One region of the Mesorhizobium sp. M1142 genome, then DNA from elsewhere that is predicted to be linked to it. Evidence: predicted binding sites of a transcription regulator. Region 1 holds the regulator's gene; each other region holds the start of a gene.
What was found. Region 1 encodes LexA, which represses DNA repair genes until DNA is damaged. Its sites were predicted from a motif close to TGTTCNNNNTGTGTTCNG; they were not measured.
Positions count from the first base shown of each region.

Region 2: parE (DNA topoisomerase IV subunit B) is a predicted target of LexA. The motif match lies at 1,869-1,886, and genes of this name have one in related genera.
Region 3: recA (recombinase RecA) is a predicted target of LexA. The motif match lies at 2,624-2,641, and genes of this name have one in related genera.

Region 1 covers NZ_JAMYMK010000010.1:179,141-183,379, forward strand. The annotation lists gene kynU (kynureninase) at 95-1,342, opposite strand; gene lexA (transcriptional repressor LexA) at 1,791-2,525, shown strand; gene NKH42_RS18485 (ComEC/Rec2 family competence protein) at 2,519-4,239, opposite strand, start outside.
Region 2 covers NZ_JAMYMK010000009.1:9,013-13,251, reverse strand. The annotation lists gene parE (DNA topoisomerase IV subunit B) at 1-1,798, opposite strand, end outside; gene NKH42_RS16280 (GGDEF domain-containing protein) at 2,073-3,242, shown strand; gene gcvP (aminomethyl-transferring glycine dehydrogenase) at 3,315-4,239, opposite strand, start outside.
Region 3 covers NZ_JAMYMK010000007.1:227,243-231,481, reverse strand. The annotation lists gene alaS (alanine--tRNA ligase) at 1-1,141, opposite strand, end outside; gene recA (recombinase RecA) at 1,402-2,499, opposite strand; gene NKH42_RS14510 (PfkB family carbohydrate kinase) at 2,777-3,709, shown strand; gene NKH42_RS14505 (TfoX/Sxy family protein) at 3,744-4,067, opposite strand; gene NKH42_RS14500 (GFA family protein) at 4,159-4,239, shown strand, end outside.

The DNA.
Region 1 (4,239 bases):
TGCGCCCTCCCTGGCAATATGGCCTTGCAACCTAGCCGTGAGCATCGCGCGGCACGTCGTCGCCAGCCTCACGATTCCAGCTCTCGCATCAATCTCAAGTGACAGCTGCTTTGATGGCGAAGCGCGCATCCTTCCACGCACCGGTGCGCAGGATATCCTCAAGCACTTTGACGGCCTGCCAGACATCGGCATAGCCGACATAGAGCGGGGTGAAGCCGAAGCGCATGGTCGATGGCGCGCGAAAATCGCCGATCACGCCACGTTCGATCAGCGCGCGCATGACCTGGTAGCCATGCTCATGCATGAATGAAATCTGGCTGCCGCGTTTTTCCCCATCGCGCGTGCTTTCGAGCGTGAGCCCGTAAGTGCCGCACTTTGCCTCGACAAGCTCGATGAACAGATCCGCCAGCGCGATGCTCTTCTTGCGCACCGCCGTCATGTCGACATCGTTCCAGATGTCGAGCGCGCCCTTCAGCGTGCGCATCGACAGGACCGGCTGGGTGCCGCACAGAAACCGGCGGATGCCGGTGCCGGCCGCATAGCCTGGCTCGAAGGCGAAGGGCCGTGCATGGCCCCACCAGCCGGTGAGCGGCTGCTGGATGTCGGAAAGATGCCGCTCAGCCACATAGATGAAGGCAGGCGCGCCCGGGCCGCCATTCAGATATTTGTAGGTGCAGCCAACGGCAAAATCGGCGTTTGCCTTGTCGAGCTCGACTGGCATCGCGCCGGCGGTGTGGCAGAGATCCCAGACGATCATCGCCCCGGCTTCCTGAGCCCTGCGCGTCAGCGTCGGCATGTCGCGCAGTTCGCCCGACTTGTAGTTGACGTGGTTGACCAGCACCACCGCGGTGCGTTCGTCGATCAGCTCTTCGATGGTCGGCGCGTCGACCCCCGAGAGGCGCAGCAGCGCATCTTTTCGCGTCGAAACCACACCCTCAGCCATGTAGAGGTCTGTCGGAAAACTATCGCCCTCGGCGACGATGACCTGCCGCTCCGGTCGCATGGCCATGGCGGCGTGCAGCAGCTTGTAGATGTTGACCGACGTCGTATCGCAGACCACCGTCTGGCCGACCGCGGCACCGATCAGGCGCCCTAGCTGGTCGCCAAGTTCAAGCGGCATGTTGAACCAGCCGGCCGTGTTCCATGCGCGGATGAGATCATGCGACCATTCTTCGGTCGCGGCCTTGTACAATTCATCGAAAGCGGCACGTGAAGCAGCTCCTAGCGAATTGCCGTCGAGATAGATCACTCCTTGCGGCAAGACAAAGCGGTCGCGCATCGCGCCCAGCGGATCCGCGGCATCCATCGCCTTTACGGCCACGAGATCGGGAATTCCCGTCATGATTTGCCTGCTCCCTCAAAAAATCCAACGCAACGCCGGACACGCATCAACTGTTCTTCCATTACCGGGTAGCGCGTAGCAAGGCTCCACCGGCGAGAAGCAGCCTGACCAGGCGGTGGAAACCTGGAGTTAGCCCGAGGTTGGCGTTTTGAGTTCGTTTCGTTCACGGTGCATTGACCAAACCGCACAGTCGATACGGGTTCAATTCCGTGCCCTTTGCCGACCGACGGCCGATGCCAGTGCCGCCTTCAAGGAGGCCAGAACGGCGCAAACGAAAGCAGAATCAAGGGGATGAGGCTCGCGGCGGTGAAAATACGGTACGCCGGTAGGGGACGTCGTTTGTTTCCCGAGCCTTAACGCATTCATTAAACTTTAAACAGTTGCGGAACACAACTGGAACAGATAGTGTCTGTTCTGGGTTTGTTTTCTGATTCTGTTGGGGGTCGCTATGCTGACACGCAAACAACACGAACTGCTTATGTTCATCCACGAAAGGTTGAAGGAAAGCGGTATCCCACCTTCCTTCGACGAGATGAAGGAAGCGCTCGACCTGGCTTCCAAATCCGGAATCCACCGACTGATTACGGCGCTGGAGGAGCGCGGCTTCATTCGCCGTTTGCCCAACCGGGCCCGTGCGCTGGAGGTACTACGCCTGCCTGACTCGATCGCCCCCGGCCTCAATGCGGCACGCAAGTTCTCGCCGAGTGTCATCCAGGGCAGTCTTGGGCAAGGTGCCCCTCGGCAGGGCAAGCCCACATCGTCGCGCGTCCCTGCAGCCGGCAATGACGACGATGTCGTCGCCGCCGTTTCGATCCCGGTAATGGGCCGCATCGCCGCTGGTGTGCCGATCGATGCTATCCAGCACCAGACGCATTCGATTTCGGTGCCGCCGGATATGATCATGGGCGGCGAGCATTATGCGCTCGAGGTCAAAGGCGATTCGATGATCGAGGCTGGCATTTTCGACGGCGACACGGTGATCATCCGCAACGCCGATACGGCGAGCCCCGGTGAGATCGTGGTGGCCTTGGTCGACGAGGAGGAAGCGACGCTGAAGCGGTTCCGCCGCAAGGGCGCCTCGATCGCCCTGGAGGCCGCCAATCCGGCCTACGAGACGCGCATCTTTGGACCAGACAGGGTCAAGGTGCAGGGCAAGCTCGTTGGGCTGATCCGCCGCTACTGAGTTGCGCCCTTGGTGCCGGCTTTTGGATTGTCGGCTCTGCGGTATGGCGGCAGGCCGCGCGCCGCGCGTGAAAATTTCCGCTGCACGTGCCAGGGCCGGTATGATTTTTCGACGGCGAAGCGGATTTCGGCGCGTGTTGCCGCTTGTGGATCGAAATAGACGGCCGCACTTCCCGCGCGCGCCAGTTGCCGTTTGGTGACGACGAGGACCAGCCGGTCGTAGTAGCAGGGATTATGGGCGGTGGCGTCGTCGATGACGATCAAGCTGGCGAAGGCGCAGGCTGGCCGTGCGGTATCGCGGTCCTTGGCTTGCGCAATGATCGCGCCGGATGGATGCCTGGCGAGGCAGAGACCGTCCGTGCAAATGAACGGCATGCCCGGCGGTAGGTCGGCCGGATCGGCAATGTCGAATTGCGGATCGTTCTTTCCAGGTGTTTCCGGCGCGACGATAGCCTCTGATGTGAGCGCGCGTTTCCAGTTGTCGATCGTGAACTCATTCGGGCGTGCCCGGTTGACGGCGAGCTCACCGCTGCCGATCGGCAGCGCGACCAGCCGTGCGTCCTCCGAGATCAATACGTCGGGTACGCGCGTCTGCGTTGTCGTTAGCAAGCCGGCGAGCGCAAAAGGAATTGCCGCGAGCCGCAACCAGGTCGTCGCCATGCTGGCAACGACGAGGGCGATCGTCACCAGAAGGACAGATCTCAGCGAAATCAGACCCACCGCATCGATCGGCGAGCGCTCGGAGATCCAACCGGACAGGGCGATCATCGCCGTCAGCCCTTTGCCCATCACGTAAAGGAAAGGCCCATCCGCGCCGAACGGCATCGCCAGCGCGCTGAGCACGGCGAAGGGCATGACGACCAGTGAGACGATAGGCATGATGGCCAGATTGGCGAACAGGCTGAGCGGCGCTACGCGCTGGAAATGCCATATGGCGAAAAGCGCCGTGGCGCTCCCTGCAATGATCGAGGTCATCGCCAGGCCGCCCATGCCCAGCAGGACCTTTCGCGTGGCCAAGCGTAGCGGCGATCGCCGGGGCGGCGGCGTGGTGGCCCTGCCGGTGCGGTAATCGGACCAGCCGGCATAGGCGCCGACAAGGGCCGCCGTCGCGGCGAAGGACATCTGGAAGCTCGGACCGACCACCTCGTGCGGCGACACCAGAATGACCGCGATGGCCGAGATCGCCAGATTGCGCATGGTGAGCGCGGCCCGGTCGAACAGCACGGCGATGAGCATCACCGCCAGCATGATGAAGCTGCGTTCGGCCGCCACCACAACGCCGGAAAAGACGAGGTACGCCGCGATCGAAAAAAGCGCGGCGGCTGCGGCATATTTCTTGACCGGCCGTCGCGATGAGAAGTCGGGAAACAGCGCAAAGGCGCCGCGCAGCAGCGCCATGATGGTGCCGGCGACCAACGCCATATGCAGCCCCGAGATGGAGATGATGTGGTAGATGCCTGTACGCCGCATCGCTTCGTTGATCTCCTCGGGAATGCCGGCGCGCACGCCAACGATCAGCGCAGCAGCAATCTCGCCCTCGGCGCCGCCGATGCGGCTGCGGATATGGTCGGCGATGGATTCGCGCGCGTCTTCGATCGCGGAAGAAAGCCGCGCGGCAAGCGGCATGCTGCCCGAAGCCACGACCTTCGGATTGCCGAGAAAGAAGCCGCTGCCGCCGATACCGGCGAAATAGCTGTCGAAGGAGAAATCATAGC
Region 2 (4,239 bases), on a different contig from region 1:
GGAGTTCGTCCTTATGCGCGTCGTTGCGGGCATAGCCGACCTTGCCGCCTTGGCGGATCGAATAAAGCGGCGGCACCGCCAGGTAGAGATGGCCGCCGCGGACCAGGTTTGGCATCTCCTGGTAGAAAAAGGTGATCAGCAGCGAGGCGATATGGGCGCCGTCGACATCGGCATCGGTCATGATGATGACCCGGTCGTAACGCAGGTCCTCGTCGCGGTATTTCGAGCGCGTGCCACAGCCCAAGGCCTGGATCAGGTCGGATATCTGCTGGTTGCCGGCAAGCTTGTCGCTGCCGGCACTGGCGACGTTGAGGATCTTGCCGCGCAGCGGCAGCACCGCCTGGCTGGCGCGGTCGCGCGCCTGCTTTGCCGAACCGCCGGCCGAATCGCCCTCGACGATGAAGAGCTCGGCGCCGGCGGCGGCATTCTGTGTGCAGTCGGCGAGCTTGCCGGGCAGGCGCAGCTTGCGCACCGCACTCTTGCGCGACACTTCCTTTTCCTGGCGGCGGCGCACCCGTTCGTCGGCGCGCGCGATCACCCATTCGAGCAGTTTCGAGGCCTCCTGCGGATTGTCCGCCAGCCAGTGGTCGAACGGGTCGCGGATGGCGGTTTCGACGATGCGGATCGCCTCGATCGTCGCCAGCCTGTCCTTGGTCTGGCCGACGAATTCCGGTTCGCGGATGAACACCGACAGCATGCCCGCCGCCGAGATCATCACATCCTCGGAAGTGACGATCGAGGCGCGCTTGTTGCCGACCAGATCGGCGTAGGCGCGCAAGCCGCGCGTCAGCACGTTGCGGAAGCCGGCCTCATGCGTGCCGCCTTCGGCGGTCGGAATGGTGTTGCAATAGGAATTGATAAAACCGTCGCCGCCGAACCAGGTCACGGCCCATTCGAGCGAGCCGTGACCGCCCTGCTTCTCGCTCTTGCCGGCGAACATTTCACGGGTCACCTGGAATTCGTCGCCGAGCGAGGCTTTCAGATAGTCCTTGAGGCCGCCCGGAAAATGGAATTCTGCCTTGGCCGGCGTCGTGTCCTTTTCCTTGATCAGCGAGGGATCGCAGGTCCAGCGGATTTCGACGCCGCCGAACAGATAGGCCTTTGACCGCGCCATGCGGTAGAGCCGCGCCGGCTCGAAAGCAGCACCCTTGCCGAAAATCTGCTCGTCTGGATGGAAGCGGATCTTCGTGCCGCGCCGGTTATGCACGTCGCCGAGCTGCTCAAGGCCGGTCACCGGAACGCCTCGTGAGAAGCGCTGGCGATAGAGCTTGCGCCCAATCGCGACCTCGACCTCGAGATGGTCGGACAGCGCGTTGACGACGGAAACGCCGACACCGTGCAGGCCGCCGGACGTCTCGTAAACCTTACTGTCGAACTTGCCGCCTGAATGCAGCGTCGTCATGATGAGTTCGAGCGCCGGCTTCTTGAATTTCGGGTGCGGATCGACCGGAATGCCGCGGCCGTTGTCGGTGACTGACAGGTATCCGTCGGCGGAAAGCTCGACATCGATGAAGGTCGCATGGCCGGCGACCGCCTCGTCCATCGAATTGTCGATGACCTCGGCAAACAGATGGTGCATCGCCTTGTCGTCGGTGCCGCCAATGTACATGCCCGGGCGGCGGCGCACCGGCTCCAGCCCCTCCAGCACCTCGATGTCGGCGGCACTGTAACTCTCGCTGGCGTCGCGGGGCGCCGGCCGCTTCGCCGCCTGCACCAGCGGATCGGCCGGGCGCGCGGCGGCGCGAGCAGGCTGAGGCTGCTTGTCCAATTTGGCGAAAAGATCGTTGTTGTCGTCCATGCCGGTCCTGGATTCCGATGCTGCGAATCACCACCCGATACTGCCACGCTTTTCGCGGGCAGGCGACGGAGGTTCCTGTTACGTTCGAGGATAGAGCCTCTTACTGCAAAACCATTCGACAGCCAAGCGGCGGAAATGGGGTCGAAGCTTGGAGCATCGACGCTTTGTAAACCTTGTCCGAAGGTTACGCCGGAAGACTGGCTGAAAAAACGGTATTTGCGGACTGTCGCTGACCTAGAATGCAGCGGAACGCTCACGAGGCTGTCGCTTACGCATGTTGGATTACAGTTCGCTCCTGCTCGCGGCGGCGCTGTCGGGCACGTGCCTTAGCATCACAATGTTTGCGATCTGGTTCACCGCGCCACAGGCACGCTTTGTGCTGACGGTGGCGTGCGGCATTCTCGTGCTCGTCGCACATGTGGTGCTGTTCTGGCATTACACCAGGGATCCAAGCGCCTGGCTCTGCCAGATCGTGCTTGCGCTTCTCAGCCTCGGTTTCCTGATTATCTGCCTGTCGGCCATGCAATATCTCGGCATAGGCGATTACAGGCGCGCCATCTTGCCGACCTTGGTTGCGACGGCTGTTTGCGCGGGCGCGACGTATCTCGGGTTTGATGGTGTCGGCTTCATCGTCACCTACGCGACGGTAACGGCGCTGCTCTCGCTCATCGGGGTGATGTTCTGGATTGAGGGTGGTCACGATCGCCGGATATTGCTGGTCGTCTCGTTCCTGAGCGGCGTCTGTGCGCTGTCGTTCGGACTTTGCGGCGCGGTCCTGCTGGTCAAGGGGCAATGGGTGCTGGGTGTTGCGCCCGACAATTGGGCCGAGCGGGTGAATTCCGTCGTAGCCGTCGCCTGCATGACCGGGCTCGGCGCATTGACGCTCTCCCTGCACCATTTGCAGGCGCAGATCGAATTGAAGGCCGAGACGATGACCGATCCATTGACCGGGCTGATGAACCGGCGGGCGTTGACGGCACTCTACGGCGAGCGGGTCTTCGGCCCGTTCATGTCCGTCGCCATGTTCGACCTCGACCATTTCAAGAGAACGAACGACGTTTTCGGTCATCCGGTCGGCGACCAGGTTCTGCGCCGCTTTGCCGCTGTCATCAGGAAATACGCCAGGACCGGCGTCGACGCGTTCCGGTTGGGCGGCGAGGAGTTCGTGCTCGTCATGTCGCGGATGACGGAAGAGAAGGCCTATGACATTGCGAGCAAGATCAGCGTCGCCTTCGGCACAGAAGTCGTGGCCACACAACTTGGTCCGTTGCGAAGCACAGTCAGCGGCGGCATCGGCTTTGGCGGAACAAACGGCACCGGTCTCGACGATGTGCTGGCCGAAGCCGACGCAGCACTCTATGCGGCAAAGCGCGCCGGGCGAAATCGCGTCGTCGTTCGGGACCGGGCGAGCAAGGCCGACGGGCCGGCCTTGCGTTCTGCCTGATTGGGGTTTCTATCTTCTTGTTAGACCCATGATCTTGTCGGAAAACCGGATTCCACTTTTCGGAATCATGATCTATTCCGCCGCACCCAGATATTCCGACAGCGGCGGGCAGGAGCAGACAAGGTTGCGGTCGCCGGCGACATTGTCGATGCGTGACACCGGCGGCCAGTATTTTGCTGCCGTATCGGCATCGCCGGCGGGGTAGGCCGCCTCCAGACGCGAATAGGGATGTGTCCACTGGCCGGCCAATGCCTCGGCGGCGGTGTGCGGAGCGTTGACCAGAGGATTGTCGGCCAACGGCCATTCGCCCTTCGCCACCTTGGCTGCCTCGCCGGCTATGGCGATCATCGCTTCGCAGAAACGATCCAACTCGCGCTTGGGCTCGGATTCGGTCGGCTCCACCATCAGCGTGCCAGCGACCGGGAACGACATGGTCGGCGCGTGGAAGCCATAGTCGATCAGCCGCTTGGCGATATCGTCGACGCTGATGCCGGCGCTGTCCTTGAGCACGCGGGTGTCGAGGATGCATTCATGCGCGACGCGTCCGTTGCGCCCCTTGTAAAGCAGGGGGAAATGCTCGCCAAGCCGCGTCGACACATAGTTGGCGGAGATGATCGCCGTCTCGGTCGCCTGCTTCAGGCCGGAAGCGCCCATCATGCGAATATACATCCAGGTGATCGGCAGGATCGAGGCGCTGCCGAACGGTGCCGCCGCCACGGCATGGACCGAGCCTTCGGTGACGTGGCCGGGCAGATGCGGCTTCAGATGCGCCTTGACGCCGATCGGGCCGACGCCGGGGCCGCCGCCGCCATGCGGGATGCAGAAGGTCTTGTGCAGGTTCATGTGGCAGACGTCGGCGCCGATATCGCCGGGACGGGCGAGGCCGACCAGCGCGTTGAGGTTGGCGCCGTCGAAATAGACCTGGCCGCCATGGCTGTGGACGAGGGCGCAAAGGTCGCGCGCGCCTTCCTCGAAGACGCCATGCGTCGAGGGATAG
Region 3 (4,239 bases), on a different contig from region 1:
CGCCGGAGGCCAGCTTTTCCGTCGCCTCCGAAAGCAAGCCCAAGCCGCGCACCAGCGTCTTGCGGAAACGAGTTTCCTCAAGCTTCAGCGTCTCGGTGATCATCTGTTCGCCGCGCACCAGTTCCGGGTAGGCTTGCCCCATCTCGCGGACCAGCGCCGGCACCAGGCGCCACATCAGCGGATCGCGGGCGCCGAGCAACTGCGCGTGGCGCATGGCGCGGCGCATGATGCGACGAAGCACGTAGCCGCGTCCTTCGTTGGACGGCAGCACGCCGTCGGCGACCAGGAAGCAGGACGAACGCAAATGGTCGGCGATGACCCGGAACGATGCGACGGTGTCCGCATCCGGACCTTTGCCGAGCGCCGACGATGCAGCGTCGATCAGGTGGCGGAACAGGTCGGTTTCGAAGACGCTTTCAACCCCTTGCAGGATGGAGGCCATGCGCTCGAGGCCCATGCCCGTGTCGATCGACGGACGCGGCAGGTCGACGCGCTCTTCCTTCGTCACCTGTTCATACTGCATGAACACCAGGTTCCAGAATTCGAGGAACCGGTCGCCATCCTCCTCGGGGCTGCCGGGGGGACCGCCCCAGATATGCTCGCCACGGTCGATGAATATCTCCGAACACGGCCCGCAAGGCCCGGTGTCACCCATTGCCCAGAAGTTGTCCGAAGTCGCGATGCGGATGATGCGATCGTCCGAAAGGCCGGCGATCTTCTTCCAGTACGAGGCCGCCTCGTCGTCGGTGTGGTAGACGGTGACCAGCAGCTTGTCCTTCTTCAGCCCGAACTCCCTGGTGATCAGGTTCCAGGCAAGCTCTATGGCGCGCTCCTTGAAATAGTCGCCGAAGGAGAAATTGCCGAGCATCTCGAAGAAGGTCAGGTGGCGCGCAGTGTAGCCGACATTGTCGAGGTCGTTGTGCTTGCCGCCGGCGCGAACACTCTTCTGGGCAGTCGTGGCGCGCGAATAGGGCCGCTTCTCCAGACCGGTGAAAACGTTCTTGAACTGCACCATGCCGGCATTGGTGAACATAAGCGTCGGGTCGTTGCGCGGCACCAGCGGGCTTGACGCGACGACCTCGTGACCTTCCTTGCGAAAATAGTCGAGAAATGCCGACCGGATCTCGTTGACGCCACTCATGAATACTGCCTTTTCGAGAGAACCGCCGGCTGCCGGCGGAAAATAGACATGGCCTTTTAGCGGTCGCACCGCAGCCTGTCCAGAAACACCAAACGGGCTCAAATCCCCGCTTTCACCAGCGCTTTGAAATGGCTTCTGCCCCGCCGTCAAACGCAAACCGCCGGCACGGGGCCGGCGGTTCGAAACGCATCGATTACGCAAACTCAAAATCAAAACATCAAATCGAAACCCGGCTGAGGCTCCGCGAGGCGTCGCCTGCCCTACATCACCCCAGCGTCGTCCTCGAAACCGTCGTCGCTGCTTTCGGAGCCGCCGTTTTCAAGGAATTTCTCGGCGATCAGCCCGGCATTCTGTCGCAGCGCCAGCTCGATCTCGCGCGCCGTGTCGGGATTATCGCGCAGGAACAGTTTTGCGTTTTCGCGGCCCTGGCCAAGACGCTGCGAATTGTAGGAGAACCAGGCGCCCGACTTTTCGACCACGCCGGCCTTGACGCCGAGATCGACCAGCTCGCCGGTCTTGGAGACGCCCTCGCCATACATGATGTCGAACTCGACCACCTTGAAGGGCGGCGCCAGCTTGTTCTTGACCACCTTGACGCGGGTCTGGTTGCCGACGACCTCGTCGCGATCCTTGACCGAGCCGATGCGGCGGATGTCGAGGCGGACCGAAGCATAGAATTTCAGCGCATTGCCGCCGGTCGTCGTCTCGGGCGACCCGAACATGACGCCGATCTTCATGCGGATCTGGTTGATGAAGATGACCATGGTGTTGGAGCGCGAGATCGAGGCGGTGAGCTTGCGCAGTGCCTGGCTCATCAGGCGCGCCTGCAGGCCGGGCAGCGAATCGCCCATCTCGCCTTCGATTTCCGCCCGCGGCGTCAGCGCCGCCACCGAATCGACCACCAGCACGTCGATGGCGCCGGAGCGCACCAGCGTGTCGCAGATCTCCAGCGCCTGCTCGCCGGTATCGGGCTGCGAGATCAATAGGTTTTCGAGATCGACGCCGAGCTTGCGGGCATAGACCGGGTCGAGCGCGTGCTCGGCATCGACGAAGGCGCAGATGCCGCCCTTCTTCTGGGCTTCGGCCACCGTGTGCAGCGCCAGCGTCGTCTTGCCCGAGCTTTCCGGCCCGTAGATCTCGACGATGCGGCCGCGCGGCAGGCCACCGACGCCAAGCGCGATGTCCAGCCCAAGCGAGCCGGTCGGCACTGTTTCGATCTCGACGACCTGCTCGTTTGCGCCGAGCCGCATGATCGAGCCTTTGCCGAAGGCACGCTCGATTTGCGACAGCGCCGCATCCAGAGCCTTTGATTTGTCCACCGCTTTGTCCTCTACAAGCCGCAAAGAATTCTGAGCCATGATACATCACCCCGTGGTCGTCAATGGAGGCCGGACAATCCCGCAATCCTTAAAAGAATGTACCTCGTTTGTTCTCATTTGTCAATGAGCGGCAAGGATTTGAAAAATAACGGATATCCATATTTGTTCTATTTTTGTTTCGTAAATTTGCTTCCCAATGCCTCCCGCCTCGCATGCGGCGCCGCTGCCGTCACCAACCGAATCGCACCCGCGATTGCAGGGTTCCGCCCAGCGACCTAGTCTCCTCCCGCGCAACAGCAAAGGGCATTTTGCCGGCATGATGAACTCCCCGACGATCCTGGCCGTGGGCGGCGCCTATATCGAGCGGCGCGGCCGGGTTGCCGGCGCCTTCGTGCCAGCCGCCTTGAACCCCGGCACGATGCGCGAGCATGTTGGCGGCGCCGTCTTCAACGCCTTGCGCTGGGCGGTGCGACGCGGCGCCTCGGCCTCGCTGCTTTCGGTGCGCGGCGGCGATGCCCTTGGCGACACGGTCTTGCGCGCCGTCACCGAGGCCGGCATTGCCGACCTGTCGGCGGTGTTCCTCGACCGGGCAACGCCAAGCCATACGATGCTGATCGATAGCGATGGCGGACTGATCGCCGGCCTTGCCGACATGGTGCTCTACGAGCTGGCGCTTCCCAAGCAAATTCGCCGCGCCAAGGTGCGCGAAGCTATCGGTTCGGCCGATGCGATCCTGTGCGACGCCAACCTGCCGTCGACCGCGCTGGAGCGGATGGCGGCACTCGCCGCCGGCAAGGCGGTGTTTGCGCTTGCCGTCTCGCCCAACAGAGCGGCGCGGCTGACGCCGGTGCTCGGACTTCTAGCGCTGGCCTTCATGAACCGGCACGAGGCCGGCGTGATCGCCGGCGTTGACATCGATGCTGACGATCAAGGCGTCATCGACGGCCTGAGACGCGCCGGCCTGAAAAGCGGCGTGGTCACCGACGGCGACGGTCCGGTGCTCGGTTTCGACCAAACCGGCGCGTTCTCGATCTCGCCACGGCCGCTACAAAAACGGACCGACGTTGCCGGCGCCGGCGACGCATTGGCAGGCGCCACGATCGCTGCCCTGCTGCGCGGCCTGACGCTGCGCGCGGCACTGCGCGAAGGCATTGCCGCCGCGGCGCTCGCCGTCGAGCGCGCCGCCTTCACCAGCGCCAGCTTTGCCGAGGCGCTGGCGCTCGTGCCCGAGGCGCGGGAACTGGCGTGAAATGCGGCCCGGAATTGCCGAAGCATGACGCAGCCTATTTGCCGGCGCGCCGTCCTGCCTCGTAGGCACGCCGCGCCCAGATCGCCATCTCGTCTGGATCGTCGAAAGCGCTGTCGGGAACGCTCCAATAGGGCATAGACACGAGCTTGCCGTGGCGCGAGTCGGTGTAGGTCCATTGCCGGCACCCGGCCGCTTCGAAATCCGGCGCGCTTTCGGCGTCCGCCTTCAGCATCAGTTCGCCACGGACGACGATGGCGACGATGACGCCGTCGAAATAGATGCCCTTGCCGCCGAACATCCTGCGGATGCTGACCGGGCCGAGGCCTTCGAAAAGCTCTTCTATGCGCTCGTTGTCCATGCGGCGATCATGTCACCCGGATTTCCCCTTGTCATCGACGTAACCGGCACCATCCTGACAAGTTCAGAATCAAATTTCGTCGGAGTTTTTCATGCCGCTTCTGCTCAAAGGATCTTGCCGGTGCAATGCCGTGCGTTTCGAGGTGGAAAGCCACACGCCCGTGCCGTTCATG